3 regions of the Paenarthrobacter sp. NPDC089714 genome follow, and region 1 is predicted to be linked to each of the others. Evidence: predicted binding sites of a transcription regulator. Region 1 holds the regulator's gene; each other region holds the start of a gene.
The links. Region 1 encodes Rex, which represses fermentation and respiration genes when NADH is low (regulators of the CRP and FNR family bind a similar motif). Its sites were predicted from a motif close to CTTGTGAANNNNTTCACAAG; they were not measured.
Positions count from the first base shown of each region.

Region 2: the regulator Rex is predicted to act here: its motif matches at 4,559-4,578, upstream of ACIPY3_RS17240 (queuosine precursor transporter).
Region 3: the regulator Rex is predicted to act here: its motif matches at 3,854-3,873, upstream of ACIPY3_RS06735 (glyceraldehyde-3-phosphate dehydrogenase).

Region 1 is NZ_JBIVGX010000018.1:32,168-39,324, reverse strand. Features, by position in the region: gene ACIPY3_RS21115 (cytochrome c biogenesis CcdA family protein) at 1-52, opposite strand, end outside; gene ACIPY3_RS21110 (TlpA family protein disulfide reductase) at 58-597, opposite strand; gene ACIPY3_RS21105 (histidine phosphatase family protein) at 676-1,341, opposite strand; gene ACIPY3_RS21100 (YceI family protein) at 1,557-2,108, shown strand; gene ACIPY3_RS21095 (hypothetical protein) at 2,281-3,018, shown strand; gene ACIPY3_RS21090 (hypothetical protein) at 3,283-4,074, shown strand; gene ACIPY3_RS21085 (redox-sensing transcriptional repressor Rex) at 4,116-4,823, opposite strand; gene ACIPY3_RS21080 (glutaredoxin family protein) at 4,901-5,155, opposite strand; gene ACIPY3_RS21075 (HAD family hydrolase) at 5,248-6,063, shown strand; gene ACIPY3_RS21070 (endonuclease domain-containing protein) at 6,216-7,157, shown strand, end outside.
Region 2 is NZ_JBIVGX010000011.1:39,667-46,823, reverse strand. Features, by position in the region: gene ACIPY3_RS17265 (MFS transporter) at 141-1,520, opposite strand; gene ACIPY3_RS17260 (methyltransferase family protein) at 1,936-2,463, shown strand; gene ACIPY3_RS17255 (hypothetical protein) at 2,520-2,954, opposite strand; gene ACIPY3_RS17250 (TIGR01777 family oxidoreductase) at 2,951-3,850, opposite strand; gene ACIPY3_RS17245 (TetR/AcrR family transcriptional regulator) at 3,847-4,509, opposite strand; gene ACIPY3_RS17240 (queuosine precursor transporter) at 4,803-5,513, shown strand; gene tgt (tRNA guanosine(34) transglycosylase Tgt) at 5,605-6,909, opposite strand; gene ACIPY3_RS17230 (SRPBCC domain-containing protein) at 6,979-7,157, opposite strand, start outside.
Region 3 is NZ_JBIVGX010000003.1:16,603-23,759, reverse strand. Features, by position in the region: gene def (peptide deformylase) at 1-130, shown strand, start outside; gene ACIPY3_RS06750 (acyltransferase domain-containing protein) at 134-964, shown strand; gene ACIPY3_RS06745 (HNH endonuclease family protein) at 949-1,749, opposite strand; gene ACIPY3_RS06740 (hypothetical protein) at 1,866-2,075, opposite strand; gene ACIPY3_RS06735 (glyceraldehyde-3-phosphate dehydrogenase) at 2,146-3,633, opposite strand; gene ACIPY3_RS06730 (polysaccharide deacetylase family protein) at 3,896-4,984, shown strand; gene ACIPY3_RS06725 (acyltransferase) at 5,032-5,766, shown strand; RNA gene rnpB (RNase P RNA component class A) at 5,778-6,170, opposite strand; gene ACIPY3_RS06715 (YaaA family protein) at 6,229-6,993, shown strand; gene ACIPY3_RS06710 (zinc ribbon domain-containing protein) at 6,990-7,157, opposite strand, start outside.

The sequences.
Region 1 (7,157 bases):
CGGCCAGGAGCAATGATCCGTTGAGGATGGTCTCGGCAAAGGGACTGTTCATGGGTACTACTCGGCCACTGCGGACGTGATGAGGGCCTTGAGGGTGCTCTTTTCAATCTCGCCGAGCACGCGGGAGGCAACTTTGCCTTCCTTGTCGAGGACAAGCGTGGTGGGAACGGCGTTCGGAGGAACAATGCCGGACACCGACAGGAGGACCGCGCCATCCTTGTCATTGAAGCTCGGGTACGTCAGGTTGAAGGTCTTGTCGAAAGCTTCGGCGGTTGCCTTCTCGTCTCGAAGGTTGACGCCGAAGAACTGCACGCCCTGGTCCTTGAATTCCTGGTGGAGGGCTTCCAACTGCGGAGCTTCCACACGGCAGGGGGCGCAGGCAGCGAACCAGAAGTTCAAGACGGTGACTTTGCCCTTGAGGACATCCGGGGTCACGGTTGTTCCGTTGAAAAGGGTACCTTTGAGGGCCACGGGAGCGCTGCGGTCCGCCTTTGCGAACTCGGTGACGGATCCGTCGCCTGCAACATAGTTCTTGTTGTCTCCCTTGCGGGCCTGGTCCGCCAGGGAGTCCGGCTGGGCGCAGGCCGAGAGTCCCATGGTGAGCCCTGCAAGGAGGACCCCACCGGCAGTGAGCGCGCCGCGGCGCGAGACGTTCTTCTTATCCACGGTTCCCTTTCACGCTCCCGGGGTGCTGGCGGCACCGGGCAGGAGGACAGCGGCAGGCTCGCTGTAGTCCACGCGGGCCACCTTGCCGTCGTCGTCGAAAACCAGGGAGGTAAGCGAGGCCAAAGTGCACTCACGCTTTCGCGGATCGTGGGCCAGCCGGCGGCCTTCAGCTGAGAGCCGGGTGGCCCAGATAGGCAATTGGTGGCTGACCATGATGGCTTCGGCTCCGTCGCCGCCGAGTTCGATGGCCTTGAGCCGGGCATCCTGCACAGCGGCGATGACGCGCGCTGCCTGCTCCTTGTAGGGCTCGCCCCAGGAGGGCCGCAGGGGGTTGCGGAAGTAGTACCAGTGCTTGGGCTTCAGGAACTCGCTCCGCGTTGGGTGGAGGCCCTCAAAGTGGTTTTCCGCCTCGATGATCCGCGTATCCGTGGTGATGGGCAGCCCCAGAGCCTCGGACGTGGGCATGGCGGTTTCCTGGGCACGCGTCAACGGCGACGCCACTAAATGGACAATCCTGGCGCCCTGGTCTGCGCGCACCACAAAGTGCTCGGCCAGCATGCGGGCCATCTCCCGGCCGCGCTCGGAGAGGTGGAATTCAGGCAGCCGACCATACAGGACGCCATCGGGGTTATGGACCTCGCCATGGCGAAGCAGATGGACAGTTGCTTGGGGCATGTTTACCAGTTTCTCAAAGATGCGGGGCGATCTGAAATCTTCTACCGCTAGTAGAACTCAAAGTTTTCCCAAAATGTTCCGGGAAGTTGGAATAAAGGATGCATATGCATGTTTATACTAGACACGAAGCTCGGTTGACGCTTCAAGTAAACAGCTCGATCAGATCAGCCGGGTAAGCCCAACGATCCATCCCTATACCTAGGAGCAACACCATGATGACTCTTCCCGCCAACGTCTCCACCGGCACCTGGACCCTGGACAACTCCCACAGCGAGATCGCCTTTACCGTGCGCCACGCGGGCATCAGCAAGGTCCGCGGCCAGTTCAAGGAAGCCGAAGCCACGCTGGAAGTTGGCGAGGCCCTGACCGATTCCAAGGTGACCGCTTCCATCCAGACCGCCAGCTTCGACTCGGGCGACGTCAACCGCGACGGCCACGTCAAGGGCGAGGACTTCTTCGACGTGGAGAAGTTCCCGGAGATCACGTTCGTCTCCCGCCACGTGAAGGCCAACGGTGACGGCTTCGACCTCGTGGGCGATCTCACCATCAAGGGCGTCACCAAGGAAGTTGCCATCGAGACCGAGTTCAACGGCGTGGCCGCGGACCCGTTCGGCAACACCCGTGCAGGCGTCTCCGGTGAAACCACCATCAGCCGCAAGGAATTCGGCCTTACCTGGAACGCCGTCCTGGAAGCCGGCGGTGTCCTGGTCAGCGACAAGGTTGTCATCAACCTTGAACTCGCCTTCATTGCACCGGCTGCTGCCTAGCCTTTTCGCTGGAAGCGGCCCCACGGCGCCCCCGCCCATCTTTGGTGTGCGGGGGCGCCGTTTCGCATACTCGGAAATCACCCGTCCATTGTTCGGCACACACCCGGTATTTGGCTGCGAGTTGGCCCCAAATTTCCTATGCAACCCTCAACCCGCGGTCTACAGTGATGCCATGAGTAACCCAGACGAAGCACCACAGCCTCAGCAGCCCGGCTCCGAGCCACAGCAGCCCGGCAATGTTCCTCCTGCGGGTTACCAGCCTCCGCAGGGCTACCAACCACCCCAGGGCTACCAGCCGCCGTCGCAGCCGGGCCAGTACCAGCAGCCGGGCCAGTACCAGCAGCCCGCCCAAAACCAGCCGCCCCAGTACCAGCAGCCGGGTCCCGGCCAGCCAGGACAGGGCCAGCAGGGTGGTTTCCACTTCGAAATGCCCACCGACGGACCGCGCAATTTCAACGACGTCCTCCCCCAAGGCGGCTTCTCAGGCATCTTCAAAGTCCAGGGGCTGCCCACGGAGCTGAAGGTGTCCTACTTCATCTGGGTGATTTCGGGACTGCTCGGCCTGCTGTTCGGGCTGATCGGACTCTTCGCCATCATCGCGGCCTTCGCCTTCATACCGGGGCTGGCAGCTGTCGCGCTGATCCTGCTGATCATCAGCCTTGCCGTCGCAGCAGCGCAGGTTGTCCTGGCCATGAAGATGAAGGAAGGCAAAGAGTGGGCACGGCTGGCCCTGACGGTTCTTGCAGCAGTCTCTTTGCTTCTGGCCATTTTTGGTTCCATCAACATGGGCGGTCCCAGCGCGGGCCTGGGCAGCAACTGGTTCGGGTTCCTGGTCAGCGCCGTTGCCGTCGTCCTCATGTGGCTCCCGAACTCGCAGCTCTGGTTCAAGGCAGTCAAGGGCACCGCCTGACGCGAAACCCGGGTACCGCCGTCGTGCACTAACAGCAGCGATGATGAAGGCCGCGGGCCTCCCAACGGAGGCCCGCGGCCTTCATCATGCAGGAGTACGGCTATGTACGCCTGCGTGATGATTTCTCCACGCACGGGAAATTCCTGCGTGTGATCCTCCGTACCACCGGGAGGCTGGGGGTACGGTGGATTCAGAACCATGGTGGGGGCACTTTGTTCTTGTTGACCCCAGCAGTATCAGCCGTCGACCAAGCAAAGGAATGCCATGAGCAACCCTCCCTACCCGCCGTCAAACCCGGGCGATTCCACTCCGGAACAGCAGGGGTCCCAGCCTTCGGCGCCGCAATACGGCCAACAGTCCGACCCCAACGCTCCGCAATACGGCCAGCCGGCCGCGCCGCAATACGGCCAGCAGGCTCCGAACGCTCCCCAGTACGGGCAGCAGTCCGCGCCGCAGTACGGCCAGCAGGCTCCCCAGTACGGCCAGCAGCCCTCTCCCTACGGCCAGCAGCCCGGATCGCCCTATGGCCAGGCCGTCCCGCAGTACGGCCAGGACACCAACTGGCCCAGCCAGCAACCGGGTCCCAGCACGGTCCCCCAGATGGTCAACATCGCCTTCTGGATGATCGTGGCCGCCGGTATCCTCTCGGCCATCAGCTCACTGCTCCTGGCAACCACAGGTTCTGATGCGTTCATCAATTCCATGGTCCAGCAGGCAGCAGCCCAGGGCACCGAGTTCCCTGAAGGTTCCCTTGAAGGAATGAAGGGCGCCATCACCGTTGGCGCGGTGATCGGTGCCATCGTGTCCCTCGGCCTCTATGCGCTGGTGGCATTCCCTGTCCGCAAGGGCAAGAACTGGGCCCGAATCCTCGGTACCGTCTTCGCCGCCATCTCGGTCCTTGGCCTGACCGGCCTGTTCCAGTTCGGCGCAACGTACGGCATCCTGCAGCTGCTGGTGATCCTGTTGGGAGTCGCGGCAATCGTCATGCTGTACCTGCCGGCGTCGGCACCTTACTTCCGCAAGCAGCAGGCGTTCGGCAACCCGTACGGCCGCTGAACCCAAGCAGAACTGACCAGCGGGCGCGGACCCGGCGAAGGCTAAACGGCCTGACCCGGTGTCTGCGCCCGTTGTGCGTGGTAGGCAAGAATCTGGAGTTCCGTGGCCATGTCCACCTTGCGAAGGTTGACGTGCGGAGGTACCTGGAGGAGCACGGGGGCGAAGCTGAGGATGCTGCGGATTCCGGCCCCGATCACGCGATCACATACTTCCTGTGCCACCGTCGCCGGGAGGGCCAGAACAACCATGTTGGTGTGCGTGCGCTCCAGGACCCGCTCCAGTTCTGCCGAGTCGCTGACCCTGAGCCAGCCAACCTCGTTGCCGATCACCATGGGGTCGGCATCGAAAATGGCCACCACGTCGAAGCCCCGGGATTCGAAGCCACCGTACCGGGCCAGCGCCTTGCCCAGGTTACCGGCACCGACGATTGCCACTTTCCAGTCGTGCGTCAGTCCGAGGGCAGCGGCGATGTGCCGGCTCAAGTACTGGACCTCATACCCTACTCCGCGGGTTCCGTACGAACCGACATAGGAAAGGTCCTTCCGCAGCGTCGATGAACTGACGCCGGAGGCCTCCGCCAGTGCATCCGAAGAAACGCGTTCCACGCCTTCGGCAAGGAGGGAGTTGAGCGCACGCAAATAGAGGGTCATCCGGGCCACAGCCGCGGGCGGGATCTGCTTGGCGGCAGGTTCGTTGTCCCCGGTTGTTGCCTCCGGTGACGGTTCCAGCGCAGTCACGGTATTCTCCATTGCGTCGCTTGTTGTTCCACTCTATGGCCCCTGACCGGGCTCAACAAAAAGCCATTTCCTTCCGTGAGCGGCGCCCCTTAGCCCTCCAGCGCTTTCTTCAAAAGACGGGTGAGTCGCTGCTCATCGATGGTCCAGAAGTCGCGCTGTACGCCATCCACCAACAGCACCGGAATCTCCTCGGCATACCGGTCACGGAGGGTCGCGTCACCGTCGATCGATGTTTCGCTCCACTGCACGCCCAGGCCTGAGGTGACGCGTTCGACGGCGGCACGCGCCGCGGTGCACAGGTGGCAGTCAGCTTTGGTGAGGAGGACGACGTCGGGAATAGGCATGACTCAACGTTACCGGCTGCGGCGGCAGCGCCCATGCGGCGTCCGACCATGGCGCGAAGCGCGAGGCACCTGCAATTGACTAGACTCAAGGCATGCCCGACGAGAAGGACGCCGCTGTGCTCGCAGATGCCAAGGTGCCGCAGCACACCGGCGAGGCCGCTTTCTTCGACGTCGACAACACCCTGATGAAGGGCGCCAGCCTCTTCCATGTGGCCCGCAAAATGTACGAGCGCAAGGCCTTCACGCTGTCCCAGGCTGCCGGCTTCGCGTGGAAGCAGTTCAAGTTCGTGATGCGTGGCGAGAACATGGAAGACGTCCATGCCGTCCGTGACTCCGCGCTGACCTTGGCTGCAGGCATTTCGGTCGACGACATCAAGGCCCTGGGCGAAGAGGTCTATGACGAGATGATCGAGTCGCGGATCTGGCCGGGTACCAAGGCATTGGCCGAACAGCACCTGCGGGTTGGCCGCAAAGTCTGGCTCGTCACAGCCACTCCCATCGAGGTGGCTACCGTCATTTCCACGCGGCTTGGTCTAACTGGCGCGCTGGGAACCGTCGGCGAGATTGAGAACGGCACCTACACGGGCAGGCTCGTGGGCGACATCCTGCACGGTCCGGCGAAGGCTGTGGCTGTCCAGTTCGTTGCGGACCGCGAGGGCCTGGACCTGGACCATTGCTGGGCTTACAGCGACTCCGCCAACGACATTCCTTTGCTCACGTTGGTTGGCCACCCCGTGGTCATCAACCCGGATGCCCGACTGCGCCGGCACGCCCGCGAGCACAACTGGCCGGTGTACGACTTCCGTTCGGGCCGCCGCGCAGCCACCCTCGGGCTGAAGGCGGCAACCGTGGGCGGCGCCGTCTACGGCCTGTGGCGCGGATTCAGCCGCTTCCGCAGCCCCCGCTAGCCAACCCTCTCACACCAAACCACCCTTCCCACCCGACCCTCTCTCACCAAACCACCCTTCCCACCCGACCCTCTCTCACCACGGGAGGCCAACGCCTGGCGGCCTGTGGATAACTTCTGCAGACAGGGGGCCTTCTGGGCAAGAATGCCCGTATGCAAAAACCCTCGACGTTTCCGCAAGCACTGGCTTCTGCGCCATTTACCCTCAACCAAGCCGAGGCGTTCGGCGTAGGGAAGCGGCAGCTTTGGAAGCGGAGTTCGATCGAGGGGGTCAGTCAGGGAATCTTCAGGCCTTCGGACTGGGAATTCGATTTAGCCTCCGCGGCCCGGTCCCTTTCGGCCGCAAGTCCGGGCGCCTGGATTTCGCATGTAACAGCGGCGCGGCTCCAAGGCCTTTACTTGCCGCCGTGGCTGGCCGATTCGAACGAGTTACACCTCAGCAAGCCCCGGAAACTGCCTTCTGTTCGTCGACGGGGTGTCATCGGACATACGGTGGTTATCGTCGACTCTGAAATCGAGTTCGCACACGGCATGTGGATGAGCACGCGGCCCCGAACCTGGCTGGACTTGGCCCGCCAATTGCCCTTGAGGGAACTCGTTTGCGTCGGAGATCAGCTCATTCGCGTTCCCCGGCCTGAGTTTGAAGGCCGGGACACCCCATATGCATCAATCAGTGACCTTCGCGCGCTGATAGCACGGCACAAGAATCTTCAAGGAGTGGTGCGCGCCCGTGAAGCCCTGCATCTGATGCGCGTCGGAGCCGACTCCGTTCCCGAGTCCCTGCTACGACTGGCAATGCTCGACGCCGGCATCGCGGAGCCGGACTTGCAGGTGCGACTTCGCCCGAATGATCCAGTCTCGCCGTCTGCGGACCTTGGATTTCGGGAGCGGCGCGTGGCCATTCAATATGACGGCGGACATCATCTTTCGGAGGAGCAGATCTTTAGTGATCGACGTCGGGATAGGGCCTTCGAAGCGGCGGGGTGGACAGTCCTTGTCTTCGGGAAGGACTGTCTGTCGGACGGCTTCACCAAGGCAATAGTCGAAATCAAGAAGGCACTCCGAACCGGATGGACGGATCCGTCGGTCGAATCC
Region 2 (7,157 bases), on a different contig from region 1:
TTTTGGCCAACGCTCTCTCACCTTTTGGCGTCTTTATCGAAACCCTCTATCACCCACCCGCGCCACCTAGCCCTGAGAGGCCCGCCCTGCGTCCTTTCCAACAAACAAAGGGCGCAAAGCGGGCCTCACAACGGGGGGCTTTAGGCGTCCACGAGGTCCTTCTTGTCCCCGCGACCATCCCACGCGTGGCCCTGTTCCGTGTCCAGGTGCGTCGCCTTCTTGTTCTTCAGCGCGAAGACGTACACCAGCAGGGAGATGAAGATTGCGGCAGTGACGTAGGTGAAGAAGAGATTCTCCTGGCCGGCCTTCTGCAGGGCTGCGCCGATCAGCGGAACCGTGCCGCCGAACAGCGAGTTGGCGATCGCGTAGCCCAGCCCAACGCCAAGTGCGCGGATGGACGCCGGGAAGAGCTCGGCCTTCACCAGGGCGTTGATCGAGGTGTAACCGCCGACCATCAACAGTCCGCCCATCATGAGCAGGAAGGCCATAAACGGATCCTTGGTGCCGGCAAGCATGGAGAGCAGTGGCCACGTGAAGAGCACGCCCGTCACGCCGAACCACACCAGCAACGGCTTGCGGCCGATCTTGTCGGAAATCAGGCCATACACCGGCTGAAGCAGCATGAAGATGAACAGCGCCCAGAAGTTGATGACGGAGGTGTCGGTCTTGGGGATGCCGGACGTATCGTTCATGAACTTCAGGATGAAGTTGGTGTACGTGTAGAACGCCACCGTGCCGCCGAGCGTGATGCCAATGCAGATCAGCAGCGGCTTCCAGTGCTTGGTGAACAGGAGCTTCATGGTTCCCGGCTGTGCCTCGCCCTCCACCTTCACGTGGGCGGCGCGGAGCTGATCTGCGGAAATCGTTTCTTCCATGGACCGGCGAAGCCAGAGCACCACGAGCGCAGCGACACCACCTACGGCGAACGGAATGCGCCAACCCCACTCAGTCAGGGCTTCCTTGGTCATGGTGTTCTGCAGGATCACGAGCACCAGGAGGGCCAGCATCTGTCCGCCCACCAGCGTCACGTACTGGAAGCTCGAGAAGAAGCCACGCCGTTTCGCCGTTGCAGCCTCCGACATGTACGTGGCGCTTGTCCCGTACTCACCGCCCACGGAGAAGCCTTGGACCACGCGGACAAAGACCAGCAGGATCATTGCCCACAGGCCGATCACGTCCTGTGTCGGCAGGATGGCGATGGCAAAAGAGCCCGCGGACATCATGGTCACGCTCAGCGTCAGCGCCGCCTTGCGGCCCTTACGATCTGCGTAGCGGCCGAAGAACCAGCTGCCGATGGGTCGCATGAGGAACGACGTCGAGAAGACCGCCATCGCTTCGAGGCCCGCCTGGAGATCGTCCGAGGAATTGAAGAAGTGCGACTGGAAATACGCCGCAAACGCCGTGTAGACGTACACGTCGAACCACTCCACGAGATTGCCCGCGGAGCCCTTGAGGATGTTGCCCACGGCCTTGCGGGTTTGTGCCGCCTGGCTGAGGGGCGCAGCTTGTTGGGTGCTCATCAATGAACCTTCCTGGCCGGCTGCGCACGCGGCAGCCGTGTCTTTCATGAGTTCGTTCTGTCCATGAAGCTCGTGCTCATGGCGTCCTTGCGCATGGCTCTTCGTCGACTAAGAAAGGCCCTCTTGGGGTGAAGAGGACGTATTCCAAACTATGGGTGATGCACGGCACAGCCAACGCGGGAGGTGATTTCCTAACACTTCCTTAGGTTTCAGGGTCGCGTTTGGCGACGCACGACGGCGGCACGCAGCTTGGGCGCCCGACGCCCTTAAGGCTGTGGTCCCCCCGACGCTCTCTCACGGAATCGCCCTTTGGGGCGGACGCTCTCTCACCGATTGGCTGGTGTGGGCGGTCGCTCTCTCACCAGCCGCGCACCGGCCGTGGCTTTCCAGCAATGCCAGGAATATGGTTCATGCCATGATCATCGTTCGGAGGGCAGCACTCGTCCTGAAACGGGAGGCAGCCAGCGTCCCTTTGCCACCCCGACAGGTGGTCGGGTTGGTGTTGGATGTCGTGCTCGGTCGGCTTTATCCGACACGCGTCGCACCCATGCGGGGCATGCGCAGGATTGCCGGGGTGATCGTGGTTGCCGCAGGAGTGGGAGTTACTGCGTGGGCCGTTGCAGAACGCCGTCGCCACACAAAGGGCAACTTCGTTTTAGGACGTCCCGAGGAGTTGGTGACCAGTGGTCCTTACGCGGCGAGCCGGCATCCCATGTATCTGGGATGGTGGCTGATCCATGCGGGCGTGGCGATTTTCCGAGGTTCCTCCTGGGCCCTTGCGACGTTACCTGCTGGGATCCTCGTGGAACACCTCGGGGCTTTGTGGGAGGAAAAGGTGCTCCTCGAGGAGTTCGGTCCTACTTACGCCGAGTACATGCAGGCAGTGCCGCGTTACGTTGGCAATCCCGTGAGCAGGCGGATGCGCGTCGATGAAGCACGGTGAGAGAGGGCTTAGGAGAAGGGGTCATTCGGTGAGAGAGGGTTGGGTAGAACGGGTGGTTAGGTGAGAGAGGGTTGGGGGTTGAGTTTTACGAGCTTCCAAACTGATAACCGGCCCATACCCGCGGCCAAAGCAATGGGCAGGCTGAAAAGAGTTGCGCCCAGGCTTGAGAAGCCGCCGAAGGGTACACAGATCAAGGCGCCGGCCGCGAAGAATGCGGCAACGTGAAACCACTGATTGCCAACGCGACGAAGAGCGAATCCCAGGACGGCCCCTACCGCGGTGCCGATGAATGCTGCGGGGATGGCCGCGTAGATGAAGAAGATCAATGCCCAACCCGGAGCCTGCATGGTCAGCAGTAAGCTGAAGACCACATAGGCAACCAGGACACCGACCGCGAGACCCTTGCCGGTCAAAATCACGCGGTCCCGAGAGGCGTACTGTGTTGGACGCGGCTCGGCCAAAGCTATCTCGTCGTCGTTCCAGTCGTTCATGACTTTGCCGCCGCGATCTCGTTGAGGGCGCCCGCCAAGGACGGGTGTTCAAAGGCAAACCCTGCGTCAAGCAACCTGCGGGGCTCCACCCAGCGGCTCTTCAAGACGAGCTCCGTCTCCGTGCGGATCATCACCGCGCCCAGCTCCAACAACCACTTCGGCGTCGGAAGCCCGAACGGCACACCGAGGCTTCGTCGAACCAACCACATCAGTTCGCGGTTCTCCACGGGGTAGGGCGACGCGGCGTTGACGGGACCAGTAAGCTCGGGCCGGTCGTGGATGAACAACACGGCCCAGAACAAGTCCTCCACATGGATCCAACTGAATTTTTGTGTGCCCGGACCCATATGTCCGCCCAAGCCCACGCGAGCCAGGTTCCGGAAGGGTCCCATCACGCCACCGGTCCCACCCAAGACGATGGCGATCCGAAGCGGCACCTTCCGGGTGGCCGGCACGGCAGCCGCGGCCAGTTCGTCCTCCCACGCACGGGCCACGGAAACCGAGAATCCGCTGCCGAGTTCCCCCGCCTCTTCCGTTTGCGGCCGGTCCTCCGCATGCCGGTAGATGGTTCCAGTGCTTGCGTTGATCCATGTCCGCGGAGGTTCGTCGCAGCGGGACAACGCGACCCCCAATGACCGCGTCGTCAGCAGCCTGGATTCCAGGATTTCCCGACGGTTCCGTTCGTTGTAACGGCAATTCACGGTCCGTCCGGCGAGGTTCACCAGCACTTCGGCGCCGTTCAGCACCCTGGCCATGCCGCCGTCGTCGTTCCATTGCGCGTCAGCCGAAGCATCGCGACCAATGGTCCGCACCTGCCATCCCTCCTCAACGAACCGCCGCCGAAAGTAGCTGCCGATGAACCCCGAAGCCCCAGCGAGCACCACCGTCCGTGTCATGAGGCTTCCCTGACGTTGCGGACCAAGCCGAGGACGTCGTCGAACACTTTGCTGACACCCGGAATTTTCGCCAGCGACAGCCCGCGAGCCACCAGCGGTGCCGCGCCGTCAATCAGTTTGCGCGTGCGGCGTTGGTTCTCGGACCGGTCGTACACCCAGAACAATGCGATCCCCATGTGGGCGAGCCACAGCAGTTCCGGGAGGTCGGCGCGCAGCTTCTTCGCGACGGCGGGTGAAGAACCGTCGACGGCGGAGCGGAAGATCGCGAGCGAAGCGTCCCGGGCGGCGGTGGACGCCTCGCCGAACGGATTGACGGGCGACGTCGGCCGGATCGCCGTCGCGATGAAGTCGGAACCGAACTGGTGGTACGGGGTCATGACGTCGATGCCGCTGTGGAGGACTGCTTTGAGGCGCCCGGCCAAATCATGGACGCCTTCGAGGGCTTTCGCCGCTGCGACGGCGTGCTCGTTCTGGACTTGGAGGTACAGCTCCTGAACCAGCTCATCTTTGGAGGAGAAGTAGTAGTAGGCGTTGCCCACCGAGACGCCGGCTTCCTGGGCGATAGCTCGCATGGTGGTCTTCTCGAAGCCGATTTCGCGGAACATCTTCAGTGCGACGTCGGCTACGAGTTGTCTGGTTTGCTCGCTTTTGGCGGCCATGGTTCCTCCGAGCAGGTTTTGAACGTGTTCAAGAATGAGTATGCCACGACTTCTGAACGTGTTCAAAAAGGAGGTGAGAGAGGGGTGGGCGGGAACGGTGGTGGGGTGAGAGAGGGTTGGGTGGTTGGGGTGGTGAGAGAGGGTTGGGGAGGTGGGGTGGTTTGGTGAGAGAGGGTTGGGGAGGTGGGAGAATGTAGCTGGTGACGGGCCGGATGCCCCACCAAACACAGTGCTAATACAGCGGGGCGGCCTCGAAACGAGCGCCTGCGCGAACCACTACGAACGGATGACCCATGCCCTCGCCCTCAGGCTCCAGCACGTTGAGCAAACCAGCTCCCCGCTTTGCCTCTATCGGATCCCCTTATTTCGGCATCATGCTGGCGGTCATGGCCGTGGTGCTGATCCTGTCCAACATTGGCGCCTCCAAGGGTGTGGTGCTCGGCCCGATCATCACCGACGGCGGGTTCTTCCTGTTCCCGCTGGCCTACATCCTGGGCGACGTGATGAGTGAGGTCTACGGGTTCAAGGTTGCCCGCAAAGCCATCATCACGTCCTTTGCGCTGAGTGTGTTCGCGTCCCTCTGCTACTGGGTGATCATCATCCTTCCCGGCTTCGACGACGAGTACGGAACCGCCAAGCAAGCAGCCATCGAGGGCGCACTTGGCCCGGTTCCGCAGATCGTCCTGGCTTCGCTGCTCGCCTTCCTCGCCGGCCAGACCATCAACTCCTGGATCCTCGTGAAGATGAAGGAACGCACCGGAGAAAAGACCCTCTGGGCCCGGCTCATGGGTTCCTCTGTGGTGGGCGAATTCGTGGACACGCTGATCTTCTGCAGCATCGCTGCCTCGGTGATCGGCATCTCGGATGCAGGCTCGTTCGTCAACTACGTCCTGGTGGGCTTCGTCTACAAGACCGCCGTCGAGTTCATCTTCGTGCCCATCACGGTGTTGGTGGTGGGTTGGATCAAGAAGCGCGAGCCGAGCTACGGAGTAGTCGCAGCGTAAGCCCACGCCGGGTTCGCTGGAACGGTGCCCAGTCGCTGGAGGTTTCCCAGCCTCCAAGCACGTTTCCGGCGAACCCGGCGCCCACCAAAGGCTACGAGTAGTACTGCCCCAACGTCTCGGCCTTGAACTCGAAGAAATCCCCGGACTCGATGGCGAGACGCGCATCGTCCACCATCTTCACCACGAAGCGCTCGTTGTGGATGGAGATGAGCGTCGCCGAAACCATTTCCTTGGCCTTGAACAAGTGGTGGATGTAGGCGCGCGAGTAGTTCAGGCACGCGTAGCAGTCGCAGCCTTCCTGCAGCGGCCCGAAGTCCTTCTTGTACTTCGCCCCGGACAGGTTGAACCGGCCGTACGGGGTGTAGAAGGCGGAGTTCCGGGCCACGCGGGTGGGGGAGACGCAGTCGAAGGTGTCGGCACCATTCTCAATGGCCGTGAAAATGTCGTCGGGCTCGGAGATCCCCAGCAGGTGCCGGGGCTTGTCCTCGGGAAGTTCCTCGTTGCACCAGCGCACGATGGTCCCCAAGTTCTCCTTCTCCAACGCCCCGCCAATTCCGAAGCCGTCGAAGGGCATGGCGCCGAGGTCGCGGCAGGCCTTGCGCCGCAGGTCCTCGTACTGGGCACCTTGGATCACGCCGAACAACGCCTGGTAGGGCTTGCCCACCCGGGAGGCCGTCAAGGAGAAGTGCTCGTCCAGGCAACGCAGAGCCCACAAGCGCGTACGTTCCAGCGATTCTTCCTGGTACGCCCGCGAGTTCTGCAGCGTGGTCAGCTCGTCGAAGGCAAACATGATGTCCGCGCCGATCTGGTGCTGGACCTGCATGGAGATCTCGGGGGAGAACCGGTGCTTGTCGCCGTTGAGGTGGGACTTGAACCAGACGCCGTCGTCATCGATGTGCGCCAGGCGTTCCTTGCCTGGTGCCACGGCGTCGTCGGGCCCGGAAGTATCCACATTCTTCATGTCGATGACTTTCTTGAACCCCGAGCCAAGGCTCATCACCTGGAATCCACCGGAGTCGGTGAAGGTAGGCCCGGACCAGTTCATGAACGCACCGAGGCCTCCCGCGGCGTCGAGGATTTCCGGTCCGGGCTGCAGGTACAGGTGATACGCGTTCGCCAAGACCGCTTGCGCGCCGAGGTCCGCGATCGACTCGGGCAGTACGGCTTTAACGGTGGCTTTGGTTCCGACGGCGATGAACGCGGGCGTCTGGATGGTTCCGTGCGGCGTGCTGATGGTTCCGGTCCTGCCAAGGAATTCGCCGCCGTTGGCGTCCACCAAAGCGTCCGACGGCGACGACGTTTCAGTCAGTCGCTGGCCCACCGAGAAGGAGAAACCGGACGCAGGATCGGAAACGGCAGAGGGAACGGATGAGGGCGAAGACGCGGAAGCTGGCACGCTACCAAGTGTGCCAGCTTTACCGCGGGTAACTTACCCGGCAGACCCGGGAGTGCCCGGCAGCAACCATCAGGACCCGGAGCCTGAGTCCTTCCACTTGTCCCACGAGGACCGGATGTCCGCCAAAGTGTGGGCCCCCAAATCGTAAGTGGAGGCAATCACCATGGCGCCGCCGTCGGGCCTTTTCTCCGGAATCGCGAGCTGTTCGGCGACGATCAGCAGCCCATCGCCGTGTTCGGCGTAGCTGT
Region 3 (7,157 bases), on a different contig from region 1:
CAAGCTGTACGTCAACCGCCTCGTGGACCGCTATGCGAAGAAAGCCATGAAGCAGGCGAAGAAGAGCGGCTGGGGAGTCCCGGGGCTGACCTGGATGCCCGGGGTCGACCCCGATCCGTTCGGGCACTAACCCATGGCAACCGGAGACCGCGCGGAGCTGTTCCAACTCCTCGACATCACAGGCGAGGATGCGCGGGAATGCGCGGACCTGCTTGCGGCAACTCCGGGCCCCGGCGTCCAGCAGGCTCTCGAGGCGCTGCAGGCCAGGCTGGGAACCTTCCCCTCGGACAGCGTCATCTCCAACGGACCCACGGAGTCCGAATGGATTACTGCGTTGCTCCGGTTCGCGCCTTTGGTGCATTCCTATCATCTCGGCTTGGCCATTACTCCTGAGGTGTCAGCCGCGTCCCTGGCGGACGTGGGACTCCAACTGCGCATCAACAGGCGTGTCCACGGCCGGTTTGGGCTGGACACCTGGGCCTGGTTGACCCTGCACATGGCGGGGAATCTCTTCCGGCTGGGAAGGCTGCAGTTTCACTTGGTCCGACGGCAGTCACCCGAGGCTGAAGACGGGCAGGAAAGGTCTTGGGTGCTGGGCGTCCACATTCCCGAGGCCGGGGCTCTCGCGCCAGCCGCCGTTGACGCCAGTTTCAGGGACGCGAAATTGTTCTTCGCCGGCCATTTTCCCGACAAGCCCATTGCAACAGCCACTTGCGAGTCATGGATGCTTGATCCCTACCTGGCGAACCACCTTCCGGAGAGCAACATCGCGTCCTTCGCCAGGCGTTTCACCTTGGACCGCTGCACGGACGCACCCACCGATGCCGTCTACTTCACGTTCCGGCACCGTGGGCTCGAAGGCTTGGACGCACTGCCACGCGAAACCTCACTGCAGCGCTTGGTTCTGGAGAGGATCGACGACGGCGGCACCTGGCAACTGGGGCATGGTCACCTTTCGTTGTAAATGGCCTGCTGCTCCGGACACGAGGCCAGGACACGCTTCATCGCGTCCTTCTCGGCCTGTGTGACCCACAGCTTGTAAGCCGTTTTCACCGATATTTGCCGGGCCACATAATGGCAACGGAAGTTCTTGTTGGGCGGCAGCCAGGTTGCGGCGTCCCCTGCGCCCTTCTTGACGTTTGCGGGTCCGTCAGCGGCAATCAGGTTCAGCGGATCGTTGGCCAGCATCTGGCGTTGCTGGGCAGACAACTCCTTGGCCCCCTTCTGCCAGGCGTCGGCCAGCGCCACCACGTGGTCGATCTGGAGGAGTGAACTGGTGTCCTGGCCCCTCCGGAACGACACAAACGCGCCAGTGTAGGGCTCCTGGATTTCTCCCGCGGCGATTTTGCAGGTGGAACCAGTGGTGAACTCGACGCCTGCGAGATCGCGGCGGAGGATATCGTTCCTGGTGTCGCAGCCGTTGCGGTCAACATCCAGCCAGGCCTGGCCGAAAGCGGTGCGGTCATAGTCGCTCTTCGACGACCTGCCCTTCACCTCGAGCTGGTCCAGGGCCTCAGACGCTTTCTGGGCCTGGACGCGGACGGCGCCCGGGAGCGGCTTCATCCAGGCGGCGTCAAAGACGGGCGCCTCCGTTGGGCCTGCGACCCACGGGCCCACAGCATCGAACTGCCCGGCGGTGAAAAACCACGTCAGTCCACCCACCACGGTGGCGGCCAGCAGCCCCAGGATGGCCCAGGCTTGCCGGGACCGGCGTCGGGCACGCTTGTAGGCAGACCACGTGATACTCAAGGGGCTCCGTTCTATCGGGGTGACGTTGCCCTTCGAGCGTAGGACAAAACACCGACAACGAAGCCGCTGTCCACAGTGTGCAGGGAGAGTCACACGGTGGATCGAGGATAGCTGGCCTATTGCTCGCGCATCACCCGCTGCAGGTCCTCGGCTGCCACTGCCAGGAGTCCCCGCAATTGCTCAACGCGCTCGTCCGTGACATCGCCGGCAGCATTGGCCGCGACGGCCTGGTCCAGCAGTTTCTGTGCCTGCTTGTGGTTGGCCTTGGCCACGTCCAAGGCGTGTTCAAGCGTGGTTTCGTGCTCCAACGTAGATTCATTTTCCATGACCCCATTGTGAGCAGGTTTCCCGGCTGATTCCAGTAACCCAGCCGGGAAACCCAGGTAACACTTTGGCTTAGGCGTTGGCTGCCTCAAGCACCGCGATGGGGGCCACGATGTCGCGGGCGGGGAACGACGGCGGGTTGACGCCGGCCATCTCCTCCATCACGCGGACAACCTGGCAGGAGTAGCCGAACTCGTTGTCGTACCAGACGTAGACAACCAGGTTCTTGTCGTTGGAAATCGTAGCGAGCCCGTCCACGATGCCGGCCCGGCGGGACCCTACGAAGTCAGTGGAAACAACGTCCGGCGAATCGATGTAATCGATCTGCTTGCGCAGCTGCGAGTGCAGGGACATCTCGCGGAGGTAGTCGTTCACTTCATCGCGCGTGGTGCCGTTGGCGAGGTTGAGGTTGAGGATGGCCATGGACACATCCGGCGTGGGAACGCGGATGGCGTTGCCGGTGAGCTTCCCCTGCAACTCCGGGAGGGCCTTGGCTACGGCCTTGGCGGCGCCCGTTTCCGTGATCACCATGTTCAGGGCAGCGGAGCGTCCCCGGCGGTCGCCCTTGTGGAAGTTGTCGATCAGGTTCTGGTCGTTCGTGAACGAGTGCACGGTCTCCACGTGCCCGTGGATAATCCCGAACTTGTCGTTCAGGGCCTTCAGCACGGGGGTGATGGCGTTGGTGGTGCAGGAGGCTGCGGTGACGATCTTGTCTTCGTCGGTGATGTCGGCCTGGTTGATGCCGTGCACGATGTTCTTGAGGTCGCCCTTGCCGGGGGCGGTCAGCAGGACGCGGGCAACACCCTTGCTCTGCAAGTGCTGGGAGAGGCCATCTGCGTCGCGCCAGCGGCCGGTGTTGTCCACCACCAGTGCGTCCTTGATGCCGAAGGCGGTGTAGTCCACCGTGGCGGGGTTGTCGGAGTAGATCACCTGGATCTGGACGCCGTTGGCCGTGATGGTGTTGGCTTCCTCGTCCACCCGGATGGTGCCTTCGAAGGAACCGTGGACGGAGTCGCGGCGCAGCAGGCTGGCGCGCTTGACGAGGTCGTTCTCGGCGCCCTTGCGCACAACGATCGCACGGAGGCGCAGCCCGTGTCCGCCGCCTGCCTTTTCGATCAGGAGGCGGGCGAGCAGACGTCCGATGCGGCCAAAGCCATAGAGGACGACGTCGGTGCTGGTGCGGTCGTCCGCGCCGCGCTTGCCCACAACGTCAGCCAACTCCGCGCGAAGGAACTCATCCAGGGAGACAGCGCCGTTTTCTGCACGGTACTTTTCGGTCAGCCGGGCGATGTCGATCGCGGCAGCGCCGAGCTCCAGCTCAGCCAAGGCATTCAGCAGGGGCGCGGTCTCTTCGAGCAGCAGCTCTGTATTGCTCATCCGGCGGGCGAAGCGGTGGGCCTTCAGGATGTTCATGGTGGACTTGTTGATCAGGCTCCGGCCGTGGATGCTGGTGACCACGTTGTTTTCCCGGTACAGCCGGCCGATCACCGGAATCATGGCCTCGGCGAGGGCCTCCCGGCCCATCCACTTATCAAGACAAGAATCTGACGTCTGGCTCACAGAACTACCTTCCTTGGGTCAACCACATACGTCTTCGTATGCAGATGGCGTCGGCCGCCCGGAGTAGTCCTGCGGCACATGCGCTGCGGGCTTCGGTCCACCCACGGCGCCTTGAACGAGAGCAAAGAAAATCCGCCGGCTGCGAACGCAGACCCGGCGGCAGAACTTCTACGTTCAGTAACCATTCTAGGGCTGGATCCCGGCGCAGTGGCCGCCCGGATGCGTGAAATCACTCACACGGGTGTCCCGTAGACTCCCGGGTGTGACTCATCCAGTGCGGCGCGAGCTGCTCCGCCAAGCGCTCCTGGCCCGGAAGGGCGGCCGGATCGGCACAGGCGGCCGGGGTGCCGTGGCCCTGCGCTTCGACGACGGCGCACGCGACTTCAGGGACAAAGTGCTGCCGCTCCTGGTTGAGCGCAACCTGCCGTTCACGCGGGTCACCACCACCCAACGGATCGGAAGCGTACGCACCGAAAGCGATACCTGGCAAAACATCCAGCACTACTGCCTGCAGCACGGCGGCGAGGTGTGGAACCATGGCGCCACCCACAGGGACGCGTCCGGGGACGACGCCTTGCACCAGGAAATCGTGGGGGCACTGCAGGATCTCGGCCGCTTCCTGCCCCGCATTCCGATCGACTGCTTCGCTCCCCCGGGCGGTGCCAGCATCCGCTATGACGGCCATATGCCATCCAGGACGGTGGCAGCCTGGGCTGGAACAGCTGCTGGCAGGCTGATCCACGACTTCCACGCCTTGGCCTCCGGGTATCTCCCGGACAGTTATTACCGTCCCCTGGATGGCGTGCTGCGGGATGGGCAGAACCATTACAGCCTGGACCTCTACACGGAGCCAGGACGGGCAACGGCTTTGGTGGACCGGGCCCGGGAGTGGAGGGCCGGCATCGTCATGATGTGGCACGCCAACAACCTGGGCGTCAAAGACCGGCAGTCCATGGAGGCGTTCACCGCCATACTGGACTATCTCGTGGAACAAAGGGACCAGGGTTCGCTGTTGGTTTTGACGGCATCGGGGCTGGGCGCGGCCGACGCTTCAAGCACCCATCGCGACAACATCCTGGTCACAGATTCGGGTAACCCTTTCGCGGAAGCCATCCCCTATCCGCAGTACCGGCAGAACATTCCCGGCTCCACACGTGAGCTGACGGCTACGGTCTCCGCGCCCGCAGGTACAGCCGTAGCATCAGTGATCGGTGAGTCGACACGCCACCACGTGGTCCCTGTTGGGGGCACCTTGCACCTGCGCCACTTGGCCACCGTCCCCCTTGATGTGAAGTCCTTGGAGGTCACCATCAATGCTGGCAGTCGCGACGTCAGGCTCGTCGCGGTCTAGGCAACGCTGCGTCTGAGGGCACAAAAAGCTCCCGGTACGCTGCCAAGGTGAACAAACTCTCAGTACTGGCTGACCACAGCGATGGGTCCGGGAACAGCATCGAGTGTTCCCGGGCCATTGAAACCGGCATCGCGGTGACCTTTCGAGGCAGGAACAACCGCATCATCGTCGCGGATGGCGCCCGTATTGCCAAGCTGCAGGCCGTTTTCGACTGCGACAACGGCACGCTCGTCATCGGTCCCAGCAACAAGTCGCCGTTCAGCATGAACGTCCGAGTCGGCCAGGATTCAACGGTACGCACAGGCGCAGACTTCACCACAACCAGCGTCGCCGTGGTCAGCGCAGTGGAGGGAGCCGCCGTCATGTTCGGTGACGACGTCATGATCGCCAGCAGCACCCAATTCCGGACCGACGATGGGCATCCCATCTTCGACGTCGCCACGGGCCGTCGCGTCAACCCCGCCAGGGACGTTGTCATTGGCAACCACGTGTGGTTTGGGGCCCAGGCTGTGGCCCTGGGCGGCGCACGCGTGGGCGACGGTTCAGTGATTGGGTTCCGCAGCATCGTGACCGGAACCATCCCCAACAACGTCATCGCCGTGGGGTCACCCGCCCGCGTGGTCCGGCGCGACGTGGCATGGGAAAGGCCGCACCTTTCCTTCACCAGTCCCCCGTACAAGCCGGATGCCGCATCCGTGGCCAAGAGCGAGGAGTACTGGAACCTGACCGCGGAGGACGTCCCCATCTTCGAAGAACTCAGCGGCTGGCACGACCACCACTGACAGGGGGTATGTGGATGGGTTGACCGATACGCCGGGTTCTGTCATCCCGAGCCGTTACCGGCAAGGGAGTGGCGGCCATCCATCTACGAACGCCGTTGCCGACGCCCTCCAGCAGCCTACCCGGACACTCGGGCGGGCAGCCCTCGAACGTGTCCTGTCTGGCCTTGCTCCGGGTGGGGTTTACCTAGCCTCCCCGGTCACCCAGGGAGCTGGTGGTCTCTTACACCGCCGTTTCACCCTTACCTGCCAACCAACCGGTGCAGGCACCGATCGGCGCAGGCGGTCTGTTTTCTGTGGCACTTGCCTGCGGGTTACCCCGAGTGGGCGTTACCCACCACCCTGCCCTGTGGAGCCCGGACGTTCCTCGAGCCACTTTCGTGGCGCGCGGCCGCCTGGTCAACCCATCCGCCGTACAGTCTACCGGCGTCGGGAGCCACGCCCGGACACCGGTAATATCGACTGGTGCTGATTCTCCTGCCGCCTTCCGAAGGCAAGACACCCGCTGCCAAAGGACCCTCCATCGACTGGGAGGCGCTGAGCTTCCCGGACTTGAACACCTCCCGGGCCAGGGTCCTGGAGGCGCTGGGGACCGTCAGCGCGCATGAAGACGCCCTCGCGTTACTCGGCGTCGGCGCCTCGCTGCGTGACGACGTCGAACGCAACACCAGGCTGCACTCGGAACCGGCCGCCCCAGCCCACCAGGTCTACTCCGGCGTCCTGTACGACGCCCTCGGGTACAACAGCCTGACCCCCACGCAGCGCCGCAAGGCTGCCGAATCAATCCTGGTGATTTCCGCCCTGTGGGGCGCCATCGGCTTTGGCGACCATGTGCCCGCCTACCGGCTGTCCATGGGAACCGCACTGCCCGACGTCGGACGCCTCGCCTCGTACTGGAAGCCGCAGCTGGCCGCCGCCCTCGCCAAGCGCTCCGAAGGCGAGCTGCTGGTTGACTGCCGGTCCAGTACCTATGCGGCCGCTTGGACACCGCCGGCAGATCAAACGGTGACCGTCAATGTGTTCACTGAAACCAAGGGCAAGCGCACGGTGGTGAGCCACTTCGCCAAGCACACCCGCGGTGAATTGGCCCGGCACCTGCTGACCAGGCGCGGAAAAGCTCCCGCCACCCCCGCCCAACTCCTGAAGGCAGCCAGCGAGGTGTGGACCAGCGAACTTGTTGAGGGCACGGCCCGCAAGACGCATGCCCTCAACATCATCCTGGCGGGCTAGTTCCACTCCGCCGAGCGGACCAGGATGCAGCCGGAATCGGGGCAGAACACGATGTCGTCCTCGGCCGCGGCCTTGACTTCGGCGAGGTCGCCGGGGCTGAGCGTCATCCCCGAGCCTTCAGACTTTCCATGGAAAAGGCGGGCAGCACCCACGCCGCGCTTGGC